Regions from separate parts of the Saccharopolyspora hordei genome, predicted to be linked through region 3. Evidence: riboswitches for the same ligand, from Rfam matches in the RefSeq annotation. Region 3 holds a riboswitch; each other region holds the start of a gene.
What was found. Region 3 has a riboswitch for cobalamin ahead of HNR68_RS24135 (ribonucleoside-diphosphate reductase subunit alpha). Riboswitches for the same ligand answer to the same signal wherever they lie in the genome.

Region 1 (6,921 bases), 3.3 Mb from region 3:
GTGGTCGGCCTGCTGCCGGGCCTGCTGCTCGGCGGCCCGCTGGCCGACCGCCGCGGCCGGCGCCCGGTCGTCCTCGGTGCCGTCGTGCTCAACGCCGCGGCGACCACCGCGCTCATGGCCGGCGTGCTCGCCGCGCCCTGGCTGGCGGTGGGGCGGCTGGTGACCGGGCTGAGCACGGGCGCGGTGCTGGCCGCGGGCAGCGCGTGGGTCCGGGAACTGTCGCACCCGCCGTTCGGGACCGCGCGGGAGGACGGCGTCGGCGCCCGCCGGGCCGGGGTGATGCTCTCGGCGGGCTTCAGCGTCAGCGGCCTGGTCTCCGCCCTGGTCGCGCAGTGGGGGCCGCACCCGCTGGTCACCGCGTACCTGCCGCACCTGCTGCTGTGCGCGGGCGGGGTCGTGCTCGCGCTGTCCTGCCCGGAGACGCGCGCACCGGGGAGCGGTTCGGGTGCGCGCGGTCTCGGCACCCGCGACCCGCGGTTCCGCCGCCTCGTGCTGCCGGTCGCGCCGTGGGTGTTCGTCGGGCCGACGGTCGCGTTCGGGACGCTGCCCGGTCTGGTGGCCCGGGACCTGCACGGCGTCGAGATCGTCTACGCCGGCGTCACCGCGCTGCTCACCCCGGGCCTGGGCGCCGTGGTGCAGCCCCTCGCGCGGCGCTCGGCCCGGCGCGGTGAGCGCGCCCCGGCCGTGGTCGGCCTGCTGGTGCTGGCGGCCGGGCTCGGGCTGGCGGCGGTCTCCGTGGCGTGGGTGCTGCCCTGGTGGGCGTTGGCGGCGTGCCTGCTCATGGGCACCGGGTACGGGTTCACGGTGACGTTCTGCCTCACCGTGGTGGGGCGGATCGCCGGACCGGGCGAGCTGGCCCGGCTCACCGCCGTGTTCTGGTGCATCGCCTACCTCGGCTTCGCCACGCCGTTCGCGATCAGCCTGCTCGCCCCCGTGGTGCCTGCCCAGGTGGTGCTGCTGGTGCTGGTCGGGCTCGCGCTGGCCACCGGCGCGCTGGTCTCAGGTCGTGACCAGCCCGACCGAGATGGTCAGGAACGCCGCCGCGCTGACCACGTCCAGCGACTTCGCGACGCGGGGGTCCTGTAGCCGGTCGGCGATCCGGGCGGCGCCGAGCACCATCGAGGCCTCCCACACCAGGGCCAGCAGCAGGAAGACCACGCCGAGCAGCACCAGCTGCAGCGCCGGGGAGGCGGCCGCTCCCACGAACTGCGGCAGGAACGCCAGGCTGAACAGCAGCATCTTCGGGTTGGTGAGGTTGCTGAGCAGCCCGCGCAGGTAGGGGTCGGCGTCGTCGACCGGCGGTCCGGCCAGCGTGCCCTCGGTGGTCTTCTTCCTGGTCAGCCACAGCCCGCGCAGGATGGACGCGGCCAGGTAGACCAGGTAGGCGGCGCCGATCCACTTCAGCGTGGACAGCACGGCGGGGTGGCTGGTCACGAGGGCGCCGAGCCCGGAGATCACCAGTGCCACCTGCAGGATGCTCGCGGTGTGGATCCCGGCGAGCGCGAGCATCCCCGCCCGCCGGCCGCGGTGCAGCGAGGTCCGCAGCAGCAGGAAGAGGTCGACGCCAGGGGTCAGCACGACCACCGCGCTGGCCACCAGGAAGGCGGGCAGCGGGGTCAGGTCCACGAGCACGGTTCACTCCTCCGGACAGCGCGCAGCGTTGATCACTCGAACGGGTTTGATCTGTCAGCTGATCAAGCGACGTTTCGCGGACCCGGCGCTGCGAGGCGCTCCAGGTCCGCGTCGGCACGGGAAGGACGAGCGACGGTCCACACTGACCGGCTCAGAAGGATTTCCCGTCTAATCCAATCTTAACGAAATATTTTCCTGCGAATGTGTGAGTTGTGCCTCGTGATGTGTCGGTACGCGACTGACTACTGTGTGCCATCAGCATGATCCGCGACAGTGGGAGGGTCGACGTGGCGCGTGGCAGGACCGGATCCGCAGTGCGAGGGCTCGTGATCACCGGCGCGGTGGTGGCGCTCGCCGGGGCGCACCCCGAGGTGGCGGGCGCGGCGGACGACACGCAGGCCCGGATCGTGGGCGGTACCGAGGCCACGACCGCGGAGGCCCCGTGGGCGGTCGCCGTCACCGACGACCGCGGTCGGCAGTTCTGCGGTGGGGCCCTGGTGGCGCCGGTCAAGGTCGTCACGGCCGCGCACTGCGTGGTGGACGAGATCACCGGCACGCAGCGCGCACCGCAGGAGCTGCGCGCGATCGCGGGCCGCACCGACCTGCGCACCGACGAGGGCGTGGTCGCGGACGTGCAGGCGGTGTGGGTGCACCCGAACTTCCGCGGCTACACCAGCGGTGACGACGTGGCGGTCCTGACGTTGAACGCGCCGCTGCCGCAGCGCCCGGTGCCGCTGGTCGACCCGGGCGACACCGAGCACTACCGGCCGGGCACGGTCGGCCGCGTCTACGGCTGGGGCAGGACCAGCGAGTCCGGGTGGCCGTCGGAGGGCCTGCGCGCGGTGGACGTGCCCATCACCACCGACGAGGCGTGCCGGGGCGCCTACGCGGACTACGACCCGCAGAGCATGTTCTGCGCCGGGTACCCGGAGGGTGGCCGCGACGCGTGCACCGGCGACTCCGGTGGCCCGATCGTGGCGGACAACCGCCTGATCGGGGTGGTGTCGTACGGCACCGGCTGCGGTCGGCCGAACACGCCGGGCGTCTACACCCGCCTCTCCCGCTACGCCGACGAGCTCACCGGCCAGCTCTGAAACCCGGTTGATCCGGCGCTCGCCTGCCGCAGGGTGACGTGGTGTGGGAGATCGGGTGAACCGCGCGGTGCGGGCGAAGCAGACGGAGTCGTCCCTGACCGTCCACCAGGCGCACTCGCCGGAGATCGCCGACGCGCGGCCCTGGCGGCCGGGACGTTCAAGCGCGAGCGCATGACCTGGATCAAGCCGTCCTCCCGGTGGATGGCCCACCGCTGCGGCTGGGCGACGAAGCCGGGCCAGGAGCGGGCGCTGGCAGTGGAGGTCACCCGTGCGGGCTTCGCGTGGGCGCTCGAGCACGCCTGCCTGAGCCACTTCGAGCCGGACGTCCACGGCACCCGGGAGGTGTGGGCGGAGCAGAAGAGGACGAGCCCCGTCCGTGTCCAGTGGGACCCGGAACGGGACCTGCTCCACCGGCCCCTGGACCACCGCTCGACCCAAGCGGGACTGGGCGGCGAAGCGGTGGAGCGCTACGTGGGCGAGTGGACCACCTCCCTCACCGACGCGACCGGGACGATGCGCGAGATCGCCGCGCTGGTCGCCGCCGGCGACCTCGACGCCGCCGAGGCGGCGCTGCCCCAGGAGACGCCGTACCCGCTGCCGGACCACATCGCCCGCCGCCTCGGCGCCACGGCGTGACGCGGTCACACCGACCGTCCCGCGCGGTCGCGGACTGGGCCGAGGGAGTGGTGTTGGCTACTCACGGTGCAGGTAGATGCGGGTGCGGAGACCGTGCTGTGATATCCAGGAGAGGATGACCCTCGAGCCTCTCGCGACCGCCGTCCACCGCGCCTACACCGCGGACCTGGACGCCGCGGACTTCTACCGGATGCTGCGCCTGCGCGTCGACGTGTTCGTCGTCGAGCAGGAGTGCCCCTATCCGGAACTCGACGGTCGCGACCTCGAGGAGACCACCCGGCACTTCTGGATCGACTCCGCGGACGGGTACGTGCTCGGCTACCTGCGGTTGCTCGAGGACCCCGACGGCACCTTCCGGATCGGCCGGGTGTGCACCGCCAAGTCCGCGCGCGGGCACGGCCTGGCGCGCAAGCTGATGCGCGCCGCCGTCGCCGAGGTGCAGAACGCCCCGGCGGTGCTCGCCGCGCAGGTCTACGCCAAGGACTTCTACGCCTCCTTCGGGTTCGTCGAGGACGGCGAGGAGTACCTCGAGGACGGCATCCCGCACATCGACATGCGTCGCGAACCCCGCCGCCGCGCCTGACCCGAGTTCCGGCCGCGCCGGCAGTGGCGCGCGTCTCGGCGGGGCGGTGGGCGGTTGGGCCCACCGGTCCGGTTCTGCGACGATCTCCGTGATCCGAATGCAAGGGGTGCGGCAGGAAGCCGGTGCGAGTCCGGCACGGTCGGCGCCACTGTGACCGGGGAGCGGCCCTCCCCCGAGAGCCACCGGGACGACCTGGGAAGGCCGGAGGGGCGCGGAGATCCGGGAGTCAGGACACTGCGGCCCCTTGTTCCCGCCACCGGGGCGTCCGAACCCCGAGGAAGGAACGTCGACGTGGTCGCTGCTCCCCGTTTCCCCTTCTCCGCCGTCGTCGGTCACGACGACCTGCGGCTGGCGCTGCTGCTCAACGCCGTGCACCCGCGCATCGGCGGTGTGCTGGTGCGCGGCGAGAAGGGCACCGCGAAGTCCACCGTGGTGCGCGCGCTGGCGTCGCTGCTGCCGCCGCTGGACGTGGTCGCCGACTGCCGCTTCGGGTGCGACCCGGCCGGACCCGACCCGCAGTGCCCGGACGCGCCGCACGGCTCGGCCGCGACGCAGCGCCCGGCGCAGCTCGTCGAGCTCCCGGTCGGTGCCACCGAGGACCGCCTGACCGGCTCGCTGGACCTGGAGCGGGCGCTGACCGAGGGTGTCCGCGCCTTCCAGCCGGGTCTGCTCGCCGCCGCGCACCGCGGCGTGCTGTACGTGGACGAGGTGAACCTGCTGCACGACCACCTCGTCGACCTGCTGCTGGACGCCGCCGCGATGGGCCGCGCGCACGTCGAGCGGGAAGGCGTCTCGGTCACGCACCCCGCGTCGTTCCTGTTGGTGGGGACGATGAACCCGGAGGAGGGCGAGCTGCGGCCGCAGCTGCTCGACCGGTTCGGCCTCACCGTGCACGTCGCGGCGTCCCGCGACGTCGACACCCGCACCGAGGTGGTGCGCCGCCGGCTCGCCTTCGAAGCCGACCCGGCCGGGTTCGCCGCGCAGTGGGCCGACGCCGACGCCGAGCTCGCCGAGCGCATCCGCGCCGCGCGGGACCGGGTCCGGCACGTGGCGCTGCCGGACGCCGAACTCCGCCGGATCTCCGCGCTGTGCGCGGCCTTCGACGTCGACGGGATGCGCGCCGACCTGGTGCTGGCCCGCACCGCCGTCGCGCACGCGGCCTGGCGCGGCGCCGACGCGGTCACCGAGGCCGACGTCGAGGCCGCTGCCCGGCTCGCCCTGCCGCACCGGCGTCGCCGGGACCCCTTCGACGAGCCCGGCATGGCCGAGGACCAGCTGGAACAGGCGCTCGCCGAGGCCGCGGAGCACGCCGGGGACGACGGCGACGAGCCGCCGGAGGGACCGGACGACGGCCCCGGGGGTGGCGGCGGTCAGTCGCCGGACGGGCCGACGGAGCCGACCGGCGGCAGCGGCGCGGACGAGGGCGGCGACGGGCGCGCCCCGGCGGACAAGCCACCGGCCGCGCCGACGCCGGCGTTCCGGGCGCGGCTGCTGGAGGTCCCGGGCCTCGGTGAGGGCGCGCCGGGACGGCGCTCGCGGTCGCGGTCGCGCAGCGGCCGGACGACGCGTCCGTCCGCTGTGGAGGGGCACGGTGTGCACGTGGCGGCCACCCTGGCCGCCGCCGCACCGCACCAGCTCGCGCGGGGGCGCAGCGGCCCGGGACTGGTGCTGCGGCCCGGTGACCTGCGGCGCGGCATCCGGGAGGGCCGCGAGGGCAACCTGGTGCTGTTCGCGGTGGACGCCTCCGGGTCGATGGCCGCCCGGGAGCGGATGTCCGCGGTCAGCGGTGCGGTGCTGTCGCTGCTCCGGGACGCCTACCAGCGGCGGGACAAGGTCGGTGTGGTGACGTTCCGCGGTGGGTCGGCGGAGCTCGCGCTGCCCCCGACGTCCTCTGTGGACGTGGCGGCGGCGCGGATGCGCGGACTGCGCACGGGTGGCCGCACCCCGTTGGCCGACGGGTTGCTGCAGGTCCAGCGGGTGGTGCAGCGCGAGCGGACGCGCGACCCGCAGCGCCGCGCCCTGGTCGTGCTGCTGACCGACGGGAAGGCCACCGTGCCGGTGCAGTCCGGGCTGAGCGGGCGCGACCGCGCGCAGCGCGCGGTGGACGACGCCCTGCGGGCCGCCGGGCTGGTGGCGAGCACGGGCGCGGCGTCCGTCGTGGTGGACTGCGAGAGCGGGATGGTCCGGCTGGGCCTGGCCGCCCGGCTGGCCGCGGCCCTCGGCGGCCCGTGCCTGCGGCTCGAGGAGCTCTCGGCGGAGAACGTCGCGGGGGTCGTGCGAGCCGTCCGGGACGAACGGCCGCGCGCCGCTTGATCTCGGTTTGGTTACGAGATCGGCTGACACGAGTACCGGCCCGCTGCTCGGATTGGTACGGTGGCTGCCGTCCACCTGACCCCCAGGGGTGGACTTGCGAAGTGCCCCCGCGCTCCCGGCGACCCCCAGGCTGGTTGAGTGCGGGGGCCTCTCAGTCTCTGGCCCCGGTTGTGACGTGTGCCGGGTCCGCGCGGTTCGTCCGTTCCTCGGTGCGAAGATGCTGCACCGAAGTGTGTTCGGTACCGCCGATGGAGGGACATGGGCTCGCAGTCGGCCGCACCTGCGGGGGAGGCGGCGCGGAACCCGCGGACGCCGCCGTGGCGCCGGCCGTGGGCTGAGCTGCCGCGCGAGGAGCGGTTCTGGCGCACGGCTTTCGTGGCCTCCCAGGTCCTGGTGCGCGTCGTGATCGCACTGGTCTGCTACACGGTCTTCGTGCTCACCGGCGCGGTGGCGTCCGACGGCGCCGTGACCGACCGCGGCACCGCGCTGGCCACGCACTGCGAGCGGGTCGGGCCGATCAGCCGGTCCGGACTGGGCTGGTACTGGTCCTGCGAGGCGGAGGTGACCTGGTCCGACGGGCGGACGACGCGGGAGGAGTTCCCGTCCTCGCAGCTGACCCCGCGGAACACGACCGAGCCCGCGCCCGTGGTGCACCGGGACGTC
Region 2 (6,921 bases), 3.3 Mb from region 3:
CCGGCGTGGCGCTGGTGGGCGGCGGTCCCGGTGACCCGGACCTGATCACGGTGCGCGGCCGCCAGCTGCTGGGACGCGCGGACGTGGTGATCACCGACCGGCTGGCCCCGCGCGAGCTGCTCGAGGAGCTGGGCCCGCACGTGGAGGTGGTGGACGCCTCGAAGATCCCCTACGGGCGCGCGGCGAACCAGGAGGTCATCAACTCGCTGCTCGTCGAGCACGCCAAGGCGGGCAAGTTCGTGGTGCGGCTCAAGGGCGGCGACCCCTACCTGTTCGGGCGCGGTTTCGAGGAGCTGCTGGCCTGCGCCGAGGCCGGTGTCGCGGTGACCGCCGTGCCCGGCATCACCAGCGCCTTCGCGGCCCCGGCGGCGGGGGACGTGCCGGTGACCCACCGCGGGGTCGCGCACGAGGTCGTGGTGGTGTCCGGCCACGTGGGACCGCACGACGAGCAGTCCCTCGTGGACTGGCCGGCGCTGGGGAGGATGCGCGGGACCATCGTGCTGCTCATGGGCGTCAAGCGGATCGCGGAGTTCGCCGAGGTCCTCGTCGAGCACGGGCGCGACCCGGGCACCCCGGTCGCCGTGGTGCAGGACGGCACCACCCGCAACCAGCGCACGCTCCGCTCGACCCTCAGCGAGGTCGCCGACGCGGTCCGCGAGGCCGACATCCGCCCGCCGGCGGTGATCGTCATCGGCCCGGTCGCCGACCTCGCCCCGGAGTCCCGCCGCTGAGGGCGCCCACCAGCCGACGTCCGCGATCCCGGCCCCGGACCCCGCGGAGGGGAGCGGCACCGGAACGGCGAGGGGCGCGCCTCACCCCGTCGAGGGTCAGCGTTGGGGGCCGTCCTCGAGGTCGCCCTCGGTCTGGAGGTAGACCTCGTGGAGGGCCTGGAGGGTGTCCGGGTCCGGCTCCTGCCACATCCCGCGGTTGGCCGCCTCCAGCAGGCGCTCGGTGATGCCGTGCAGCGCCCACGGGTTGGACTCGGTGAGGAACCGCTGGTTCTCCTCGTCCAGCACGTAGGTCTCGGCCAGCTTCTCGTACATCCAGTCGGCCACCACACCGGTCGTGGCGTCGTAGCCGAACAGGTAGTCCACTGTGGCCGCGAGCTCGAAAGCGCCCTTGTAGCCGTGCCGACGCATCGCCGCCAGCCACCGCGGGTTCACCACCCGGGCCCGGAACACCCGCGAGGTCTCCTCGGTCAGCGACCGGGTGCGGATCGAGTCGGGGCGGGTGCTGTCGCCGATGTAGGCCGCCGGTGCCTTGCCGGTCAGCGCGCGGACCGTGGCGATCATGCCGCCGTGGTACTGGAAGTAGTCGTCGGAGTCGGCGATGTCGTGCTCGCGGGTGTCGGTGTTCTTCGCCGCCACCGAGATCCGCTCGTAGGCGCTCTCCATGTCGGCGCGGGCCGGTACGCCGTCCAGGTCGCGGCCGTAGGCGAACCCGCCCCACACCGCGTACACCTCGGCCAGGTCGGCGTCGTCGCGCCAGTTCCGGCTGTCGATCAGCGGCAGGATCCCCGCACCGTACGCGCCGGGCTTGGAGCCGAAGATCCGCGTGGTGGCGCGGCGTTCGTCCCCGTGCTCGGCGAGGTCGGCCTGCGCGTGCGCGCGCACGAAGTTCTGCTCGTCCGGCTCGTCGAGCGCCGCGACCATGCGCACCGCGTCGTCGAGCAGCGCCACCACGTGCGGGAAGGCGTCCCGGAAGAAGCCGCTGATGCGCACCGTGACGTCGATGCGGGGGCGGCCCAGCTCCTCGAGCGGGACGACCTCCAGCCCGTTGACGCGGCGCGAGGCCTCGTCCCAGGTCGGCCGGACGCCGAGCAGCGCCAGCACCTCGGCGATGTCGTCGCCGGCGGTGCGCATCGCGCTGGTGCCCCACACCGACAGGCCGACCGAGCGCGGCCAGTCCCCGGTGTCGGCGCGGTAGCGGTCGAGCAGCGACTCCGCGATGGCCCACCCGGTCTCCCACGCCAGCCGGCTGGGCACGGCCTTGGGGTCGACGGAGTAGAAGTTGCGGCCGGTGGGCAGCACGTTGACCAGCCCGCGCAGCGGCGACCCGCTCGGCCCGGCCGGCACGTACCCGCCCTCGAGGGCGTGCAGCGTCGCGCTCAGCTCGTCGGTGGTGGCCGCCAGCCGCGGCACGATCTCGGTGGCGGCGAACTCCAGGACCCGCACGACCGCGTCGTTGCGCTCGCCCAGGACCTCGCGGCACACCTCGGCCGCCGCACCGGCGTCCCAGCCGCGGTCCTCCATGCCCTGCACCAGGCCGTGCGCGCGGGACTCGACGTCGTCGACCTGGTCGCGGGCGGCGCTGCCGTCCTCGGCGAGCCCGAGCGCCTCGCGCAGGCCCGGCAGCGCGGCGCTCTGCCCGCTCCACACCTGCCGGGCCCGCAGCATCGCGAGCACCAGGTTGACGCGGGCGTCGCCGGTCGGGGCTTCGCCGAGGACGTGCAGCCCGTCGCGGATCTGGGCGTCCTTGACCTCGCACAGCCAGCCGTCGACGTGCAGCAGCATGTCGTCGAACTCCGCGTCGTGCGGCCGCTCCTCCAGCCCGAGGTCGTGGTCGAGCTTGGCGGCCTGCATCAACGTCCAGATCTGGCTGCGGATGGCGGGCAGCTTCGCCGGGTCCATCGCCGAGATGGTGGCGTGCTCGTCGAGGAGCTGTTCCAGCCGGGCGATGTCGCCGTAGCTCTCCGCGCGGGCCATCGGCGGCACCAGGTGGTCGACGAGGGTGGCGTGCACCCGGCGCTTGGCCTGCGTGCCCTCGCCGGGGTCGTTGACCAGGAACGGGTAGATCAGCGGCAGGTCGCCCAGCGCCGCGTCCGGGGCGCAGGAGGCGGACAGGCCGGCGGTCTTGCCGGGCAGCCACTCCAGGTTGCCGTGCTTGCCCAGGTGCACCATGGCGTGCGCGCCGAACTCGTCGACCAGCCAGCGGTAGGCCGCCAGGTAGTGGTGGCTCGGCGGCAGGTCCGGGTCGTGGTAGATCGCGATCGGGTTCTCGCCGAAGCCGCGCGGCGGCTGCACCAGGAGCACGACGTTGCCCGCGCGCAGGGCGGCGAGCACGATCTCGCCGTCCGGGTCCTGGGAGCGGTCCACGAACAGCTCGCCGGGCGGCGGCCCCCAGTGCTCCTCGACGCCGGCGCGCAGGTCCTCGGGCAGCGTCGCGAACCACTCCGCGTAGCGGCGGGCCGGGATGCGCACCGGGTTGCCGCTCAGCTGCTCCTCGGTCAGCCAGTCGCGGTCCTGCCCGCCGGCGGCGATCAGCGCGTGGACCAGCGCGTCGCCGTCCTGCTCGGCGACCCCGGGCAGCGCGTCCGGGCCGTCCACCGGGCCGACGTCGTAGCCCTGCTCGCGCAGCGCCCGCAGCAGCCGCACCGCGCTGACCGGGGTGTCCAGGCCGACCGCGTTGCCGATCCGGGAGTGCTTGGTCGGGTAGGCCGAGAGCACCAGCGCCACGCGCTTGTCCTGCGGCGGCACGTGCCGCAAGCGGGCGTGCCGGACGGCGGTGCCGGCCACCCGGGCGGTCCGCTCCGGGTCGGCGACGTAGACCGGCAGGCCCTCGGAGTCGTTCTCCTTGAACGAGAACGGCACGGTGATGAGCCGGCCGTCGAACTCGGGCACGGCCACCTGCGTGGCCATGTCCAGCGGGGACAGGCCCTCGTCGTTGTCCTCCCAGGCGGCGCGGGTGCTGGTCAGGCACAGCCCCTGCAGGATCGGGACGTCCAGTTCGGCGAGCGCGCCGACGTCCCAGGCTTCGTCGTCGCCACCGGCCGAGGCGGTGGCGGGCTTGGTGCCGCCCGCGGCCAGCACGGTGACCACCAGCGCGTCGGCCTCGCGCAGCCGCTCCAGCAGCCCCGGGTCGGGGGTGCGCAGCGAGGCGCAGAACAGCGGTAGCGGCCGCCCGCCGGCGTCCTCGATGGCGTCGCACAGCGCGTGCGCGAACGCGGTGTTGCCCGCCACGTGGTGCGCGCGGTAGTAGAGCACCGCGACGGTCGGGCCGTCGGTGCGCCGCGGGGTGCGCTCCAGCACGCCCCAGGTCGGGGTCTCCACCGGCGGCTCGAAGCCGTGCCCGGTGAGCAGGACCGTGTCGGAGAGGAACCGGTGCAGCTGCGCCAGGTTCTCCGGGCCGCCGTGCGCCAGGTAGCGGTGCGCTTCGGCGCACACCCCGGCCGGGACCGTGGAACACTCCATCAGCTCGGCGTCCGGGGCCTGCTCACCGCCGAGCACGACCACCGGGCGCGGCCCGGCCAGCAGCGCGTCCAGCCCCTCTTCCCAGGCCCGGCGGCCGCCGAGCAGCCGCACCACGACGAGGTCGACGCCCTCCAGCAGCGGGGGCAGGTCGTCCACGCCGAGCCGGGCGGGGTTGCCGAGCCGGTAGTCGGCGTCCGCGGCTCGCGCGCTGAGCAGGTCGGTGTCCGAAGTGGACAGAAGCAGGATCATGCGGTTCGCTCCTCGGCTCGGCGGGCAGCGTCGTCGAACCAGGGCGCGAGCGCGCAGCGCATGACAGCACCTCTCTCGGGGTCCTCGCCCCGGTCGGCAGGTCACGGCGACCGGAGTCTCCTGGCTCCCGGATCAGCGCTCGCTCCGCCTTCCCGTCCGATGAGGACAGTGGCGTGGTGGAGTCCGCTCCCCGGTGACAGTGGCGGGACCGCGCCGGATTCGCACCGGCTTCCTCCGCTCGTCGCCGCGTGTTGTGACCACTCTCCGTGGCAGGGCGATCTTACGTCAAGCCGCGCGGGCATGATGCGCGTCGCACCGGCTCCGAGTTTGCGTCCGCAACTACCGGGGTCCGTAGGATCAGCCGGGTGTTGCCACGAGCCAGACCAGAGCGGGACCGGTGCCCCGGCGCGCTGCGGGTGCACGAGGCCGCCGACGGCGGGTTGGCCCGCATCCGCGTCCCGGGCGGCGCGCTCACCCCGCCGCAGGTCCGCGCGATCGCCGAGGTCGCGGCGCTGGGTGACGGCGGCCTGGAACTGACCTCGCGGGCGAACCTCCAAGTCCGCGGCCTCCCGGCCGGGGCGGAGCAGGAGCTCGCCGCGCGCCTGCGTGCCGCGGGCTTGCTGCCCTCGGCCACGCACGAGCGGGTGCGCAACGTCGTCGGCTCGCCGTCCGCGGACGGCCGCGAGCTCGTCGACGTGCGCGCGGTGGCCGCCGACCTCGACGCCGCCCTCTGCGCCACCCCCGCCCTGGCCGGCCTGCCCGGACGGTTCCTGTTCACGGTCGACGACGGCAGCGGGGACGTCAGCCCGCTCGGCGCCGACGTCGGCGTGCGCGCGCGGAGCGCGGACACCGTGGCGCTGCTGCTCGCCGGGGCGGAGACCGGGCTGCGGACGACCCCGCAGCAGGCCGCCGCGACCGCGGTCGCCGCGGCGCAGGCGTTCCTGGACGAGCGGGCGGCTCAGGGCTCCTCGGCGTGGCGGCTGGCCGAACTGGACGGTGGCGCCCAGCGGGTCGCCGCACGGCTGGGCACGGGCCTGACCCCCGCCGATCCGGCGCCGCCGACGGCCACGCACGCGCAGGTGGGGCGCGTGGTCCGGCCCGACGGCACGGTCTCCGCGGTGGCGGGCGCCCCACTGGGCCGCCTCACGCCGGACCAGGTGGATATCATCACCGCCGCGTCCGAGGCCGCCGGCGAACTGCGCTTGACGCCCTGGCGGACCCTCGTCCTGCCCGCGCTGCGGCCGGACGAGGCCGAGCGGTGGCTCTCGGACCTCGGCGCACGCGGACTGCTCGTGGACCCCGCCGCGGACGGGGTCGGGGTCACCACGTGCGCCGGTCGGCCCGGGTGCGCGAAGTCGCGGGCCGACGTCCGCGAAGACGCCCGACGCGCGGTGCGGGCCGGTGCGCTGCCGGTGCACTGGTCGGGGTGCGAGCGGCGCTGCGGCCGCCCACCGGGACGCGTCGTGGAAGTGCTGGCCACCGGCGTCGGCTACCAGGTCGGTCTCGACGGAGCGACGTGGACCTGCGCAGCCGACGTCGACCAGGTGTCCGCCGCGCTCGACGCGGCACGGAGGAAAGTGTGAACGACAACAGCCCGGCCACCCGCTACCGCGGGGTGCCCGAGTACGTCCGCGACGGGGCGGAGATCTACCGCCGCTCCTTCGCCACGATCCGCGCGGAAGCCCGCTTGGACGGCCTGCCCCCGGAGGTCGCCGGGGTGGCGGTGCGGATGATCCACGCCTGCGGCATGGTCGACCTGGTCGACGACCTCGCGTTCTCCCCGGGCGTGGTGACCGCGGCGCGCGAGGCGCTGCGCCGCGGCGCGCCGATCCTGTGCGACGCGGCGATGGTCGCCGCGGGCGTGACCCGGCGCCGCCTGCCCGCGGACAACCCGGTGGTCTGCACGCTGTCCGACGAGCGCGTCCCGGCGCTGGCCGCCGAGCTGGGCACCACCCGCAGCGCGGCCGCCCTGGAGCTGTGGCGCGACCGGCTGGCCGGGTCCGTGGTCGCGGTCGGCAACGCGCCCACGGCGCTGTTCCGGCTGCTGGAGATGGTCGAGGACGGTGCGCCGAAGCCCGCTGCGGTGCTGGGCCTCCCGGTCGGGTTCATCGGCGCGGCGGAGTCCAAGGACGCGCTGGCCGCGCACCCGAGCGGACTGGAACACCTGGTGGTGCGCGGTCGCCGCGGCGGCAGCGCCATGGCGGTGGCCGCCATCAACGCGATCGCGAGCGAGGAAGAGTGAGCAGCAACGGCACGCTCTACGGCGTGGGCCTCGGCCCCGGCGACCCGGAACTGGTGACGGTCAAGGCCGCCCGGCTGATCGAGCGGGCGGAGGTGATCGCCTACCACAGCGCCCGCCACGGTCGGAGCATCGCGCGGTCCGTCGCCGAGCCGTACCTGCGGCCCGGCCAGGTCGAGGAAGCCCTGGTCTACCCGGTGACCACGGAGACCACCGACCACCCGGGCGGCTACCAGGGCGCCA
Region 3 (6,921 bases):
ACGACGCGCTCGCGCAGCGCGTCCCAGTCCAGTGTGGACGACCGGTCCAGGTCGACGTCACCGCCGCGCGCCTCCGCCAGCAGCTCCAGCGAATCGAGGGGCAGCACGCCGCGGCTCCACAGCGACCCCTCGAAGGTCTCGTACCGGCCGCGCTCGACGGCCAGCCGGCTGGACGCGCTGATCGCGTGGTAGCTGATCAGCTCCGTGCTGCGGTCGGCGAACTCGACCGCGGCCCGCGAGGCCGGCGGCACGCGCAAGGTGAACAGCGCGTCGGCGAACCCCATGAGGCCCAGGCCGATCGGCCGGTGCCGCAGGTTGGACCGCCGGGCCTCGGGGATCGTGTAGAAGTTGATGTCGATGACGTTGTCCAGCATCCGCACCGCGGTGCGGGTGGTGCGCTCCAGCTTCTCGGCGTCGATGCCCTCGGGCGTGACGTGGCGGGCCAGGTTGATCGAGCCGAGGTTGCACACCGCGACCTCGTCGGTGCTGGTGTTCAGCGTGATCTCGGTGCACAGGTTCGAGGAGTGCACCACCCCGGTGTGCTGCTGCGGGGACCGCAGGTTGCACGGGTCCTTGAAGGTGATCCACGGGTGCCCGGTCTCGAACAGCATGGTCAGCATCCGCCGCCACAGGTCGACCGCGCGGACCCGCTTGACGACCGTGATCTCACCGCGGTCGGCGGCCCGCTCGTAGGCCCGGTAGCGCTCGGCGAACGCGGTGCCGTAGAGGTCGTGCAGGTCCGGGACCTCGTCCGGGGAGAACAGCGTCCACTGCTCGTCGGCCTCGACCCGGCGCAGGAACTCGTCCGGCACCCAGTTCGCGGTGTTCATGTCGTGCGTGCGCCGCCGGTCGTCACCGGTGTTCTTGCGCAGGTCGAGGAACTCCTCGACGTCGATGTGCCAGGTCTCCAGGTAGGCGCACACCGCGCCCTTGCGCTTGCCGCCCTGGTTGACCGCCACCGCCGTGTCGTTGGCGATCTTCAGGAACGGCACCACGCCCTGCGACGTGCCGTTCGTGCCCTTGATGTGCGCGCCGATGCCGCGCACCGGGGTCCAGTCGTTGCCGAGGCCCCCGGCGTACTTCGACAGCAGGGCGTTGTTGCTGATCGAGTGGAAGATGCTGGACAGGTCGTCGTCCACAGTGGTCAGGAAGCAGGAGGACAGCTGTGGCCGGGTGGTCCCGGCGTTGAACAGCGTCGGCGTCGAGCACATGAAGTCGAACGACGACAGCAGGTCGTAGAACTCGACGGCGCGGGCCTCCCGGTCGTCCTCGCGCAGTGCCAGGCCCATCGCCACCCGCATGAAGAACGCCTGCGGCAGCTCGTACCGCACCCCGCCCTCGTGCAGGAAGTACCGGTCGTAGAGCGTCTGCAGGCCCAGGAAGCCGAACTGCAGGTCGCGTTCGGGGACCAGGGCGCGGCCCAGGCGGTCGAGGTCGAACCCGGCCAGCTCCGGGTCCAGCTGCTGCAGCTCGACCCCGCGGCGCACGTGCGCGGCGAAGAGGTCCGGGTAGTCGGCGTCCGGGGCGACGCCGAGGAACCGCAGCGCGTCGCGGCGCATCCGGCCCAGCAGCAGGCGCGCGGTGACCTGCGAGTAGTTCGGTTCGGTCTCGATCAGGGTGCGGGCCGCCATGACCTGGGCCAGCGACAGCTCGTCGTCGCTCATCCCCGCGTAGCCGGTGCGCCGCACCTCGTCGAGCACGGCTTCGGCGGACACGCCGGGCAGTCCGGCGCAGGCCTGGTGGACCGCGGTGGACACCTCGGTCCAGTTGTCGAGTGTCGCCGTCACGCTCTCTCTCCCTCGCGAGCTCGGTGGACCACGAGCGCGCGCAGGCAGACAGCGACGGCACCGGCCGCCGTTCGTCCGCGCGGACCCGCCCTCGAGGTCCCGGACAGCACGCTGTGCGCGTGCACCGGTGGCAGGTCTTCGGACTCACGGGCGGCCTACTGGTCGTGGCTTCCCAGGCGTGGTGCCCAGTGCTGTACCCGCCGCCCGGGTGGGCGTCGGGTCACGACGGTCGTTCCCGTTCACCGCTGCGGGGCAGTCCCGGACTCGCACCGGGTTCCCTCTTGCCTCACCGGATCGCTCCGGTGAACCACCAGCGAGCGACACACTACATCTTGGGTCCGCGGTCGGCGCGAAGGGGCAGATGTCGGCGCGCCGCGCGCACGGTCGACAGGTGTCGGAGCTGTGTTCGACACTGTCGCCAGGAGCGAGCCGAAAGGGGTTGCCGTGGACGAGGAGCGGCTGCGGTCACTGCTGGCGGAACTGAGCACCGCGGAGAAGGCTCGGCTGCTGACCGGCGCCGACTTCTGGACGTTGCACCCCGCACCGGGGATCGGGCTGCGTTCGCTGGTGCTCTCCGACGGGCCCAACGGCGTGCGCGGCACGACCTGGGACGAGCGCGACACCGCGCTGCTGCTGCCGGTGGCCTCCGCACTGGGGGCGACCTGGGACCGGGCGGCGGCGCGGACGGCGGGGGAGCTGTTCGGCGACGAGGCGCGGCGCCGGGGCGTGCACGTGGTGCTGGCGCCGACGGTCAACGTGCACCGGAGTCCGTTCGGCGGCAGGAACTTCGAGAACTTCTCCGAGGACCCGCTGCTCATCGGCGAGATCGGCGCGGAGGTCGTCGCGGGCGTCCAGTCGCGCGGGGTGGGGGCGACACCGAAGCACTTCGTCGCCAACGACACCGAGACCGAGCGGTTCACCTACGACGCGGTGGTCGACGAGCGCACCCTGCGCGAGGTCTACCTGGCGCCGTTCCAGCGGATCGTGTCCAAGGCGCACCCGTGGCTGGTGATGGCCGCCTACAACTCGGTCAACGGCCAGACGATGACCGAGAACGCGCGGCTGGTCAACGAGGTGCTCAAGGGCGAGTGGGACTGGGACGGCGTGGTGGTGTCGGACTGGTTCGCCACCCGCTCGCTGCGCGAGTCCGCGCTGGGCGGGTTGGACCTGGCCATGCCGGGGCCGGAGAGCCCGTGGTCGGACGACGAGCTCGCCGAGGCCGTGGAGCGGGGCGAGGTCCCGGTCGAGGTGCTCGACGACAAGGTGCTGCGGCTGCTGCGCTTGGCCTCCCGCGTCGGCGGTTTCGACGACACCGAACCCGTCGGTGGTCCGCCGCCGGAGCAGGCCCGGCCGGTCGTCCGCGACCTCGCCACCCGCGGGTTCGTGCTGCTGCGCAACGAGACCGTGGACGAGGCGCCGGTGCTGCCGATCGACCCGGCGGTGTCGACGGTGGCCGTGATCGGGGAGAACGCCACGATCCCCGCGGTGCAGGGCGGGGGTTCCTCGCACGTGAGCCCGCCGCACGTGGTGACCCCGCTGGACGGGCTGCGCGCCGCGCTGCCCGACGCGGAGGTGGTGTACCGGCGCGGGGTCCGGCACCGGCGGTTGCTCGACCTGATCGCCCCGGAGGAGGCGTTCGACCCGGACGGGGAGGGCACCGGCGTCCGCGTCGACTTCCTGGACGGCGACGGAGCGGTGCTCGGCAGTGAGCTCCGCGGCACCGACCGGCTGCTGTGGTCGTCCGGGCTGCCGCACGGCGCGGCGAGGGTGCGGCTGCGGGTGCACCTGCGCGCCGAGGTCGGCGAGCACGTGTTCGGCGTCAACGGGACCGGGCACTTCCGGGCGGAGATCGCGGGACGGGACGTGCTCGAGGCGGACGTGGCCCGCACGGAGGAGATCACCGACCCGATGGGGGACATGCTGGAGCCGCCGGAGCAGCGGTTCAACGTGGTGCTGGTCGAGTCGGACCTCGACGACTCCGGTCGCGCGTCGCTGACCGTGGAGTACACCCCGCGGAGCACCGAGGGCCTGGTGGCGGTCGGCCTCGGCCACCGCGCGCAGGAGTGGGACGACGCCAGCGAGCTCGCGGCGGCCGTCGACGCCGCGCGCGAGGCCGACGTCGCGGTGGTGGTGGTCGGCACCAACGACGAGGTCGAGACCGAGGGGCGCGACCGCACCTCGCTGGACCTGCCGGGTGCGCAGGACGCCCTGGTCCGCGAAGTGCTGGCGGTGAACCCCCGGACCGTGGTGGTGGTCAACGCCGGGGCGCCGGTGCTCATGCCGTGGAGCGACACCGCGCCGGCGGTGCTGTGGACGTGGTTCGGCAGCCAGGAGTACGGCGACGCGCTCGCGGACGTCCTGCTGGGGCGGGCGGAGCCCGGCGGCCGGTTGCCGACCACCTTCCCCGCGGCGCTGGCCGACGTGCCGGTGCCGCTGCCCGCGGTGCAACCGGTGGACGGCGAACTCCGCTACGAGGAGGGCACGTCGGTGGGCTACCGCGCCTACCGGGACCGCGGCGTGACGCCGGCGTTCTGCTTCGGGCACGGGCTCGGCTACACCACGTGGGAGTACCTGGCGGCCGAGGTCGACGGGGACGTGGTGCGGGTCGCGCTGCGCAACACCGGTGAGCGGGCGGGCCGCGAGGTCGTCCAGGTCTACGCCGCGGACCCGGTGCGGCTGGCGGGTTTCGCGGTGGTCGAGGCGGAGGCGGGCGCCGAGGTCTCGGTGGACGTGGAGGTCGAGCCGGGGACCGGCGAGCTGCGCGTCGGACGCAGCGTCGAGGACCTGCGCCTGGTCGTCCCGCGCTGACGCGCCCGCCGAGGCGAGCTGCGACGATGGGGCCCGGAGAGGAGCGCCGGTGGATGCGCTGATCCCGCGCGCCCGAGCGGAGATCGCCCCGGGCGCGGTGCACGTGCCGGACTGGTTGGGCCTGGCCGAGCAGCGAGACCTGGTGCGGGCCTGCCGGGAGTGGGCGCGGGCCGGGATGCGCTCGCCGACGCTGCCGGGCGGGGGTGTGATGTCGGTCCGCACGGTGTGCCTGGGCTGGCAGTGGATCCCCTACCGCTACTCCCGGACGCGGGAGGACGGTTCGCCGGTGCCGCCCGTCCCGGACTGGCTGGCCGACCTCGGCCGCCGGGCCCTGGCGGACGCCTACCAGCAGCCCGCGGACGACTACGCGCCGGACGTGGCGTTGGTCAACTACTACGACGACACCGCCAAGATGGGCATGCACCAGGACAAGGACGAGCGCAGCCGGGAACCGGTGGTGTCGCTGAGCTTGGGCGACGAGTGCACGTTCCGCTTCGGCAACCCGGATTCGCGGGGCAAGCCCTACCGGGACATCACCCTGTGCTCGGGCGACCTGTTCGTCTTCGGGGGGCCGAGCCGGCTCGCCCACCACGGGGTGCTGCGGACGAGGCCGGGAACGGCCCCGGACACCGGCCTGCGGGCGGGCCGGCTCAACATCACCCTCAGGGTCTCGGGGCTGGGGCGCGGGAGCTCGGCGCCGTGAACGCCCCGGAAAAGCAGAACGCCCCGCACGTGCGGGGCGTTCTGCTGCTTCGAGTGCGCCAACAGGGACTCGAACCCCGAACCCGCTGATTAAGAGTCAGCTGCTCTGCCAGTTGAGCTATTGGCGCTCGTGTGCCACCGGGATTCCGGTCGGTTCCCCGCCCGGTCGCCCGGCGACTGGAAACACCCCGCACGAGCAGGGTGTTCGACTGCTTCGAGTGCGCCAACAGGGACTCGAACCCCGAACCCGCTGATTAAGAGTCAGCTGCTCTGCCAGTTGAGCTATTGGCGCTGGTGTGTCGTTCCGGGGTTTCCCATCGGTCTCCCTGGCGACGTGGAAAACATTAGCACGGCTCTGGAGGGCCCTGAACGGGGGGTGGGGTCTGATCTCCCGGGCAACCTCCGGGTGGCGCGCAGCGTCTCTCCGGGGGAGTGATCGGCCTGCGTGGATCACTCTCTGTGTACACCCGGTCGCTTCATCCCCAGTCGGGTACTTGCGGCACACTGTTCACAGGGGTTGATGGTGTTTCTGAGCGGACGGACTGTTGCTCATGAGGGAGTGGCGTAATCCGGTCGGGGAATCCGTGCGGGTTTCTCGGCTGGTGTCGATGTTGATCTTCGGTGTGGTCGCGCTGCTGGTCGCGGGCTGCAGCGGGGCCGACGGGCAGACCCCGGAGGGTTCCGGTGACGTGCCACCGGCGCCCGTGGTCGAGTTCGCCCCGCAGAACGGGGCCGAGGACGTGTCGCCGACCGCCCCGATCACCGCGAAGGTGACCGGCGGACGGATCGTGCGCGCGACCCTGACCAACACCGAGGACAAGGAGGTGTCCGGCACGATCGCGCCGGACGGCACGAGCTGGACGGCCGGGGAGAAGCTCGGCTACGGCAAGACCTACACGCTGGAGGTGACCGCGCAGGGCACCGGTGGGCCGGCGATCACCCAGCAGGCCACGTTCAGCACGGTGTCCCCGGGTGAGCAGACGTACGTCTCGATGAACCCGCTGGACGGGCAGACCGTCGGCGTCGGGCAGCCACTGGCGTTCTACTTCAGCAAGGACGCGCCCGCGCCGGACAAGGAGAAGGCCGAAGAGGCGATCCGGGTCCAGACCGAGCCCGCGGTGGAGGGCGCGTTCTACTGGTTCAACAACCGCGAGGTGCACTGGCGGCCGAAGGAGTACTGGAAGCCGGGCACCAAGGTGACCGTCGACATCGACGTGTACGGGCGCGACCTCGGCAACGGCGTGTGGGGCCAGGAGGACCGCAAGGCGACCATCACCATCGGGGACGCGGTGATCCTGCGGGCCGACGGCGCCACGCACCAGATGTCGATCGAGAAGAACGGCGAGGTCATCCGGACCATGCCGGTGTCGCTGGGCAAGCCGGACTTCCCGTCCAACAACGGCGTGCACGTGGTCACCGAGCACCACGCCACGAAGGTGATGGACTCCTCCACCTACGGCCTGCCGGTCGAGGCGGGCGGCTACCGCACCGAGGTGCAGTGGGCGGTCCGGATCTCCAACGGCGGTGAGTTCCTGCACGCCGCGCCCTGGTCGGTGGCGCAGCAGGGGAACAGCAACGTCAGCCACGGCTGCATCAACATGAGCACCGAGAACGCCAAGTGGGT
Region 4 (6,921 bases), 510 kb from region 3:
AGCCGTGCGCGCCGAAGCCGAACAGGGCGCTCTGGAAGAACGGGGACCTGCCGCCGGTCTGCGCTCCCCTCGCGGAGGCGGCGAGCACGATCAGCCCCATCAGGGGACGGCCGCCGCGGAGCTCCTGGCCGAGCACGGCTACGCCGAGCTGACCCGGCTCGCCGCCGCGCCGCTCGGGCGCGTCGTGCTCGGCGTGCACGCGGAGGGCGGGCGCAACGCCAAGCTGGGCGCGCTGCTGCACGAGCACTACCTGCAGAACAGGGACATCGCGATCACCGAGCTGGTGGAGCGCGGGCGGCAGCAGGGCGGTTTGCGCGACGACCTCACCGCGGGGACCATCCGGGACCTCGTCTTCGGCCCGCTGATCTACCACTGGCTGATGGTCGGCGAGCTGGACCGGGCGACCGCCGAAACGCTGGTCAGCGCCGCCCGGCGGGCGATCGCAGCGGAGCCGTGACCGGCGCTCACGCCCCCTTCGGGTGCGTCAGCAGGAAGACCTTCGGCGCGACGCGCTCCATGCTGCCGTCCCGCGCCACGACCATCCCCGCCGCGAAGTCGACCAGCTGTCTGGCCTCGGTGTTGGACAGGGCCGACAGGTCCATCAGCACGGAGTTGCCCTGCCGGAAGTAGTCGCCGACGTGGTAGACGTCGGCGTAGTTCTGCGGGTGCAGCGTCTTGACCACGCCCCTCAGTCTTGCCCGCTGCGGCGGGAAGTCAACTGCAAGCACGTCTCCCCAGCTCAACCTCGCCGGACGAGCCACCAGGTCCTTGCCGGAGCAATCGCCCGCTGCTCACCGCGGCGGCGTCAGCGGGGCCAGCGCGGTGGGGCGCACCGCGCCTGCGGCGGCCGAGCCGAGCAGCAAGTCGGCCAGGTCGTGGGGCGGCGACTTCTCGTCGGTCGGCGTCGCCGTCGCGATCCGGTCCAGCCGGAAGCCCCGGCCAGCTCGCCGCTCGCGGCACCAGGCGATGAGGTACCAGCTGCCGCCAGCGGTGAGCAGCCCGGCGGGTTCCACCGCGCGATCGCTCCTCCGCCCCGATTCGTCTACGTAGGACAGCAGCAGCACCGTGCCGGTGGTGAGGGCGTGTTCCACTGCGGACCGGACCGATCCGGCGGTCCGGTCCGGCAGCGCGACGATCCGCGCGGCGAGCCCCTGCGCCGCATCGGCCGCGGGGCCGGTCATCGAGGCTGCGATCTTCTGAGCTGCTGTGCGAGCCGCGTCGGCGTAGGGAGCGTCGGCGACCGCGAGCGCCGCGACCAGCGCCGAGGCCTCGTCGGCGGTGAAGCGGATCGACGGAAGCGTCATCGCCGGATCGATCGACCAGCCCCCCGCCACGCCCGGACGTGGTGCGCACCGGGAGGCCCGTCTCCAGCAACGCCTGGAGATCGCGCTGCACAGTGCGGGTGCTGACCTCGAACCGCGCCGCGAGGGAAGCCACGGTCAGCGGTCGCGGGGCCGCCGCGCGCAACTCCTCCACCAGCGCGTAGAGCCGATCAGTCCGGTTCACGGGCTCGACGCTACGCGCCCGCCAGGAAGTCCCGCTCGCGCTGCTTCTCCCGCTCGGTGATGGTCAACGGGAACAGGGTGAAACCGTGCATCGCGCCTGCGACGACGCCGAGCTGCACGGGCGCCGGCCACCGCGCCGCGAGGAAGAGCGAGTCGTCCAGCAGCGGGTCTTCGGTGCCGACCACGATCCGGGCGGGCGGCAGCCCGGTCAGGTCGGCGAACAGCGGCGAGATCTCCGGGTCGCGGCGGGCTTCCGGCCCCATCCCCGGTGTGAAGAGCTCGTAGCTGCGCCGCAGCGAGTCGGTGTTGCTCAGCAGCGGCCGGGAACCGAACGAGCGCTGACTCGGTGTCATCGACAGGTCGTACGGGCCGAAGGTCAGCTGGGCCGCCTGGTACGCGCCGGTGATGCCGTGCCGGTCGCGGAGGCGCAGCAGCGTCAGGACGCTCAGGTGGGCCCCGGCCGATTCACCGCCGATCAGCAGTCTTCGGGTACCGAACTCGGTGGCGGCGTGGTCCACCAGCCACCGGGCGACGGCTTCGCAGTCGTCGGGCCCGGCCGGGAAGGGATTCTCCGGCGCCAAGCGGTATTCCACGCTCACCACGGCCAACCGCGCCTCGACGGCCAGCTGCCACAACTTCTCGTCCTGCCCGTCCGCCGTGCCGAACACCCAGCCGCCGCCGTGGATGTGCAGGTACACGCCGTCGACGCGGTCCGGCACGAACGCCCGGACCGGCACACCCGCGACGACGCGGTCCTGCCCCTGCGGCAGGCGCACCGGCGGCGCGTCACCGCCGACCCGGTTGCGCCGCAGGAGTTCCAGCGACTTCGGCACCTCGCCGCGAGACGCCTCGAACCGGTCGTTGAACGCCGAGGTCTCGGCGAGGCAGTCCGCATCAGTGATCGTCATGCGCCGACGGTCGCACTCGCGCGCGACACCCCCGTGTCACCCTTCGCAGGTGAACTGGATCACGGGAGGGTGTTGCGGGCGGTGCGGTGAGTGGTGGGGAGTGCGCACCGCCCGCAACGCTCGTGGTCAGGGCAGGTCGCGGCGTGCCGCTCGCGCTGCGCTGACCAGGTTCTCCAGGGCCGGTTCGACCTCCGCGTAGCCCCGGGTCTTCAGACCGCAGTCCGGGTTGACCCACAGGCGGTCCGCGGGCACCGAGCGCAGGGCCGCGCGGAGCAGGTCGGTCATCTCCGCCGCGTCCGGCACGCGCGGCGAGTGGATGTCGTACACCCCCGGCCCCACGCCCCGGGCGAAGCCGACCGCGTTGAGGTCGTCGAGCACCTCCATCCGGGAGCGGGCGGCTTCGATGCTGGTGACGTCGGCGTCCAGCGCGACGATCGCGTCGATCACGTCGCCGAACTCCGAGTAGCACAGGTGGGTGTGGATCTGGGTGGAGTCGGCGACCCCGGAGGTGGCCAGGCGGAACGCCGACACCGCCCACCGCAGGTACGGCCCGTGCTCGGCCGCGCGCAGCGGCAGGAGTTCGCGCAGCGCGGGCTCGTCGACCTGGATCACCCGGATACCGGCCGCTTCGAGGTCCTGCACCTCGTCGCGGATGGCCATCGCGACCTGCGCGGCGGTGTCCGCCAGCGGCTGGTCGTCGCGGACGAACGACCAGGCCAGGATGGTGACCGGCCCGGTGAGCATGCCCTTGACCGGCTTCGCGGTGAGCTTCTGCGCGCAGGTCGCCCACTCCACCGTCATCGGTGCGGGCCGGAACACGTCGCCGTAGAGGATCGGCGGCCGCACGCACCGGGACCCGTAGGACTGCACCCAGCCGTTCGCGGTGCTGATGAACCCGTCCAGGTGCTCGGCGAAGTACTGCACCATGTCGTTGCGCTCCGGTTCGCCGTGCACCAGCACGTCGAGCCCGATCGCTTCCTGCAGCTCGACCACGCGCCGGATCTCGTCGCGCATCCGCTGGTGGTAGCTGGCCCGGTCGATGCGCCCGGCCCGGAACGCCGCGCGCGCCTTGCGGACGTCGCTGGTCTGCGGGAACGAACCGATCGTCGTGGTGGGCAGCGGCGGCAGCTTCAGGGACTTCTGCTGCGCCTCCCGCCGCTTCCGGTAGTCGCCGCGCTGCGAGTGCTCGGGTCGCAGCGAATCGAGCCGGGCGCGGACGCGGTTGTTGCGCACGCGCGCCGCCCCGGCCCGGTCGGCGATGGCGGCGCGGGCAGCGTCGAGCTCGTCGGCCACCGAGTCCCGGCCGTCCTTCAGCGCGCGCCCGAGCACGACGACCTCGCGGACCTTCTGCGCGGCGAAGGCCAGCCAGGACTTGATCTGCGGGTCGATGTCCTCGGTCTCGACGTCGTAGGGCACGTGCAGCAGCGAGCACGAGGTGCTCACGGCGACCTCTCCGGCCAGCCCCAGCAGCGTGGCCGCCGTGGTGAGCGCGCGGTCCAGGTCGGTGCGCCAGACGTTGCGCCCGTCCACGAGCCCGGCCACCAGCGTCTTGTCCCGCAGCCCCGGCACCCCGGACAGCGAATCCACAGCGGACGGCTCGGTCACCAGGTCCGCGCCGATCGCCTCCACCGGGGTGGCCGCCAGCACCCGCAGCGCCTCGCCGAAGTCGCCGAAGTACCCCGCCACCAGCAGTTCCGGCCGCGCGGACAACCCGCCCAGCTGCCGGTAGGCGTCGCCGAGCGCCTGCAGCTGCTCAGGCGTGCGGTCCGCGGCGAAGGCGGGCTCGTCGAGCTGCACCCACTCGGCCCCGGCGCGGTGCAGCTCGCGCAGCAGCTCGGCGTAGGCGTCGAGCAGTTCGGGCAGCTTGTCCAACGGGCGGAAGGGTTCCGGCGCGCCCGGCGCCGGTTTGGCCAGCAGCAGGAAGGTCAGCGGACCGACCAGCACCGGGCGCGTGGTCACCCCGGCCTCCAGCGCCTCGCGGTACTGCTCGACGGGCGTGCGGTCGGCCAGCGAGAACCGCGTGTCCGGGCCGATCTCCGGCACCAGGTAGTGGTAGTTGGTGTCGAACCACTTCGTCATCTCCAGCGGCGGCACCGCGGAAGCGCCGCGCGCCATCGCGAAGTAGGTGTCCAGCGGCCCGAGCCCCAGTTCGGCGTAGCGCGGCGGCACCGCGCCGAAGGTGACCGCGGTGTCGAGCACCTGGTCGTAGTAGGAGAACGTGTTGCCGGGCACCGAGTCCAGCCCGGCGTCGCGCAGCTGCCGCCAGGTGTCGATGCGCAACTCCCGGGCGGTTTCGCGCAGTTCCGCTTCGGTGGAGCGGTCGGCCCAGTAGCTCTCCAGCGCGCGCTTCAGCTCCCGCTTCGGCCCGATCCGGGGATATCCGAGCGCGGTCGATCCGATCTTGCCGGTCAAGTCCCTCACCTCGCGAGCTCGACATCAGGTGTGCCGAGGTCGTGCGGGCGCGGGCCAGCGGGCAGGCAGCAGCCGCTCGTCGGCCAGGTCCTCCCGCGAGACCTCGGACCGCGCCCACCGGTCGGCGGGCGCACCGGTGGCAGGTCTTCGGACTCGCGGGCGTTCTCCTGCTCGGAGGCTCCTACTGGCCGTCGCTTCCCAGGCCCTCCGGCCCAGTGCTCGATGACGGCGGTCGTTCCCGCTCACCGCTGCGGGGCAGTCCCGGATTCGCACCGGGTTCCCTCTTGCCTCGCCCACCCCCCGCAGGGGGCGGACGAACCACCAGCACGGCCAAGGCTATCGACCAGGACCCCGTTGGCAAGGCCCGTCCGACGTCCGGCCCCCGGCCACGGCCGGTGAAGTCGATCTACGCCGCGCTGAGATCCGCCCCACACCCGAACGGCCGAGATCACGTACAGCGGGGAAATCGAGAGGCCAATTGCGTTCTTCGACGGTGCCGCTGAGTTCGTCCGCCCGTTCTCACCCAGCGCCTCCAGCGCCACATCGCGCAATTCGTACCCAGCGTGGGGTGGTGGGCCGGGCGCGGGGAGGGGCGACGCCCGGCCCACCGGGGAGGTCCGGTGCCCGCGAGGTCGGGGGCAATCGGGCACCGGACCAGTTCAGGGGTCCGACCGGAGGCGGTGACGGCCGGTGGAGGCGGCTTCGCGTTGTCGCTCGGTCTCGACCTCCTCGATCAGCTGCCAGACGTTCAGCGCCCCATCACCAGCACCGCCGTGCTGCGCCCGCAGCGGGGGGATCAGCAGCATGCTCGCGATCAGCACGTTGACAAGCACCAGCGTGCTCACCTGAAGCCAGAACATCCCTGGTCACCCCTTGTTCGCTGAAGGTCGTGCTTGTGCAGGTCAGGTGTCGTGAGTGCGTAAACCGGCTCCAGCCGGTCTTTGCACTCACGACCACCGGGCGCTGATCCGCCGCCAGCAGTCCATGCAGGTGTCCTCGCGGATCCACTCCGACTCCGGCGCAAGCCGCTGCACCTGCCACGCCCCCCCGCAAAGTCGAAGATCAGAAAGATCGAGCTCGGGGACGTGCCGACCAAACGGGCCGAGCTCGACGCCTTGCTGCGGTTCTACGAGGCGTCGCAGGAGGACATCGACGAGATCAAAACCCTTGCGAAGGGCGCAAATCAGCGTGGCTGGTGGCAGGCCTGCCGCGGTGCAGTGCCGCGATGGTTCCGGCGTTACGTCGGTCTGGAATCAGCCGCAGTGGAGATCCGAACCTTCGAAACGGAGCTCATCCCAGGTCTGCTCCAAACGGAGTCCTACACAACCGCGATCATCGAGGCGCTGAACCCTGAACTCTCCGGCGAAGAACGCGACCGCCAAGTGAAGGTCCGAGCGGAGCGGCAAACGAGGCTCCTGCACGGTGGTCAAACTCGCCTGCTGGCAGTCGTGAGCGAGGGCGCGATCCGGCGCATGGTCGGCGGGCCGGAGGTCATGCGCGAGCAGCTCCGCTTCCTGCTCGAAGTCAGGGGGCCAGCGAAGCTCGAAGTCCAGGTCATTCCGAACGATGCTGGAGCACACCCGGCAACCGGGTTTCCGTTCGTCCTGCTCAGGTTTCCTAACGACGTGGCGCCGACACTCGCCCACACGGAAAGCCTCACGTCTGCCGCCTATCACGATCGCCAAGCCGACGTCGACACCTATACCCTCACGTTTGACCGCCTGCGGGCCGCAGCCCTGAGTCCCTCAGCCAGTGCAGCCCTGCTGGAGCAGGTGGTCAGCGAGTTGGAGAGTGTCTGACGAAAGGCGCGCGGCATGCACGGGTTAGACCGCGCCATCTGGCGTAAGAGCAGCCGGAGCGGAGGCAACGGCGGCAACTGCGTCGAGGTCGGGTTCGGCTTTGACGCAGTTGGGATTCGGGACACCAAGGATCGCGATGGTGGGCACTTAGCCGTCGCTCCCGGCCAGTGGCAGGCTTTCCTACGCCACGTCAAGGACGGCGTACTCGACCGGTAACGGCTGAAGGGCACCCCCGACCAGCGGTCGGAGGTGCCCTTCAACGTGAGAACTCCCCGTCAGGACACGACGTGGGGGCGC

Region 1: linked by a shared signal. The riboswitch ahead of HNR68_RS09330 (putative cobaltochelatase) and the one ahead of HNR68_RS24135 (ribonucleoside-diphosphate reductase subunit alpha) in region 3 are both predicted to bind cobalamin.
Region 2: linked by a shared signal. The riboswitch ahead of cobN (cobaltochelatase subunit CobN) and the one ahead of HNR68_RS24135 (ribonucleoside-diphosphate reductase subunit alpha) in region 3 are both predicted to bind cobalamin.
Region 4: linked by a shared signal. The riboswitch ahead of metE (5-methyltetrahydropteroyltriglutamate--homocysteine S-methyltransferase) and the one ahead of HNR68_RS24135 (ribonucleoside-diphosphate reductase subunit alpha) in region 3 are both predicted to bind cobalamin.

What each region holds. Positions count from the first base shown of each region.
Region 1 covers NZ_JACCFJ010000001.1:1,971,624-1,978,544, forward strand. Annotated here, with positions in the region: gene HNR68_RS09305 (MFS transporter) at 1-1,086, shown strand, start outside; gene HNR68_RS09310 (LysE family transporter) at 1,000-1,632, opposite strand; gene HNR68_RS09315 (S1 family peptidase) at 1,947-2,726, shown strand; gene HNR68_RS09320 (DUF4291 family protein) at 2,898-3,362, shown strand; gene HNR68_RS09325 (GNAT family N-acetyltransferase) at 3,478-3,945, shown strand; cobalamin riboswitch at 4,058-4,182, shown strand; gene HNR68_RS09330 (putative cobaltochelatase) at 4,237-6,258, shown strand; gene HNR68_RS09335 (DUF6346 domain-containing protein) at 6,517-6,921, shown strand, end outside.
Region 2 covers NZ_JACCFJ010000001.1:1,995,394-2,002,314, forward strand. Annotated here, with positions in the region: gene cobA (uroporphyrinogen-III C-methyltransferase) at 1-731, shown strand, start outside; gene cobN (cobaltochelatase subunit CobN) at 828-4,439, opposite strand; cobalamin riboswitch at 4,553-4,674, opposite strand; gene HNR68_RS09415 (precorrin-3B synthase) at 4,805-6,022, shown strand; gene HNR68_RS09420 (precorrin-8X methylmutase) at 6,055-6,681, shown strand; gene HNR68_RS09425 (precorrin-2 C(20)-methyltransferase) at 6,678-6,921, shown strand, end outside.
Region 3 covers NZ_JACCFJ010000001.1:5,271,619-5,278,539, reverse strand. Annotated here, with positions in the region: gene HNR68_RS24135 (ribonucleoside-diphosphate reductase subunit alpha) at 1-1,787, opposite strand, end outside; cobalamin riboswitch at 1,900-2,114, opposite strand; gene HNR68_RS24130 (glycoside hydrolase family 3 C-terminal domain-containing protein) at 2,232-4,595, shown strand; gene HNR68_RS24125 (alpha-ketoglutarate-dependent dioxygenase AlkB) at 4,645-5,298, shown strand; tRNA gene HNR68_RS24120 (tRNA-Lys) at 5,353-5,425, opposite strand; tRNA gene HNR68_RS24115 (tRNA-Lys) at 5,517-5,589, opposite strand; gene HNR68_RS24110 (L,D-transpeptidase) at 5,906-6,921, shown strand, end outside.
Region 4 covers NZ_JACCFJ010000001.1:5,776,889-5,783,809, forward strand. Annotated here, with positions in the region: partial or broken gene HNR68_RS27065 (HXXEE domain-containing protein) at 1-100, opposite strand, end outside; gene HNR68_RS26395 (TetR-like C-terminal domain-containing protein) at 149-457, shown strand; gene HNR68_RS26400 (cell division protein SepF) at 465-683, opposite strand; gene HNR68_RS26405 (helix-turn-helix transcriptional regulator) at 792-1,304, opposite strand; partial or broken gene HNR68_RS27755 (HTH domain-containing protein) at 1,342-1,506, opposite strand; gene HNR68_RS26410 (alpha/beta hydrolase) at 1,517-2,413, opposite strand; gene metE (5-methyltetrahydropteroyltriglutamate--homocysteine S-methyltransferase) at 2,540-4,825, opposite strand; cobalamin riboswitch at 4,947-5,163, opposite strand; gene HNR68_RS26420 (hypothetical protein) at 5,485-5,670, opposite strand; gene HNR68_RS26425 (DUF5753 domain-containing protein) at 5,911-6,624, shown strand; gene HNR68_RS26430 (DUF397 domain-containing protein) at 6,640-6,840, shown strand; partial or broken gene HNR68_RS26435 (oligopeptide/dipeptide ABC transporter ATP-binding protein) at 6,900-6,921, opposite strand, start outside.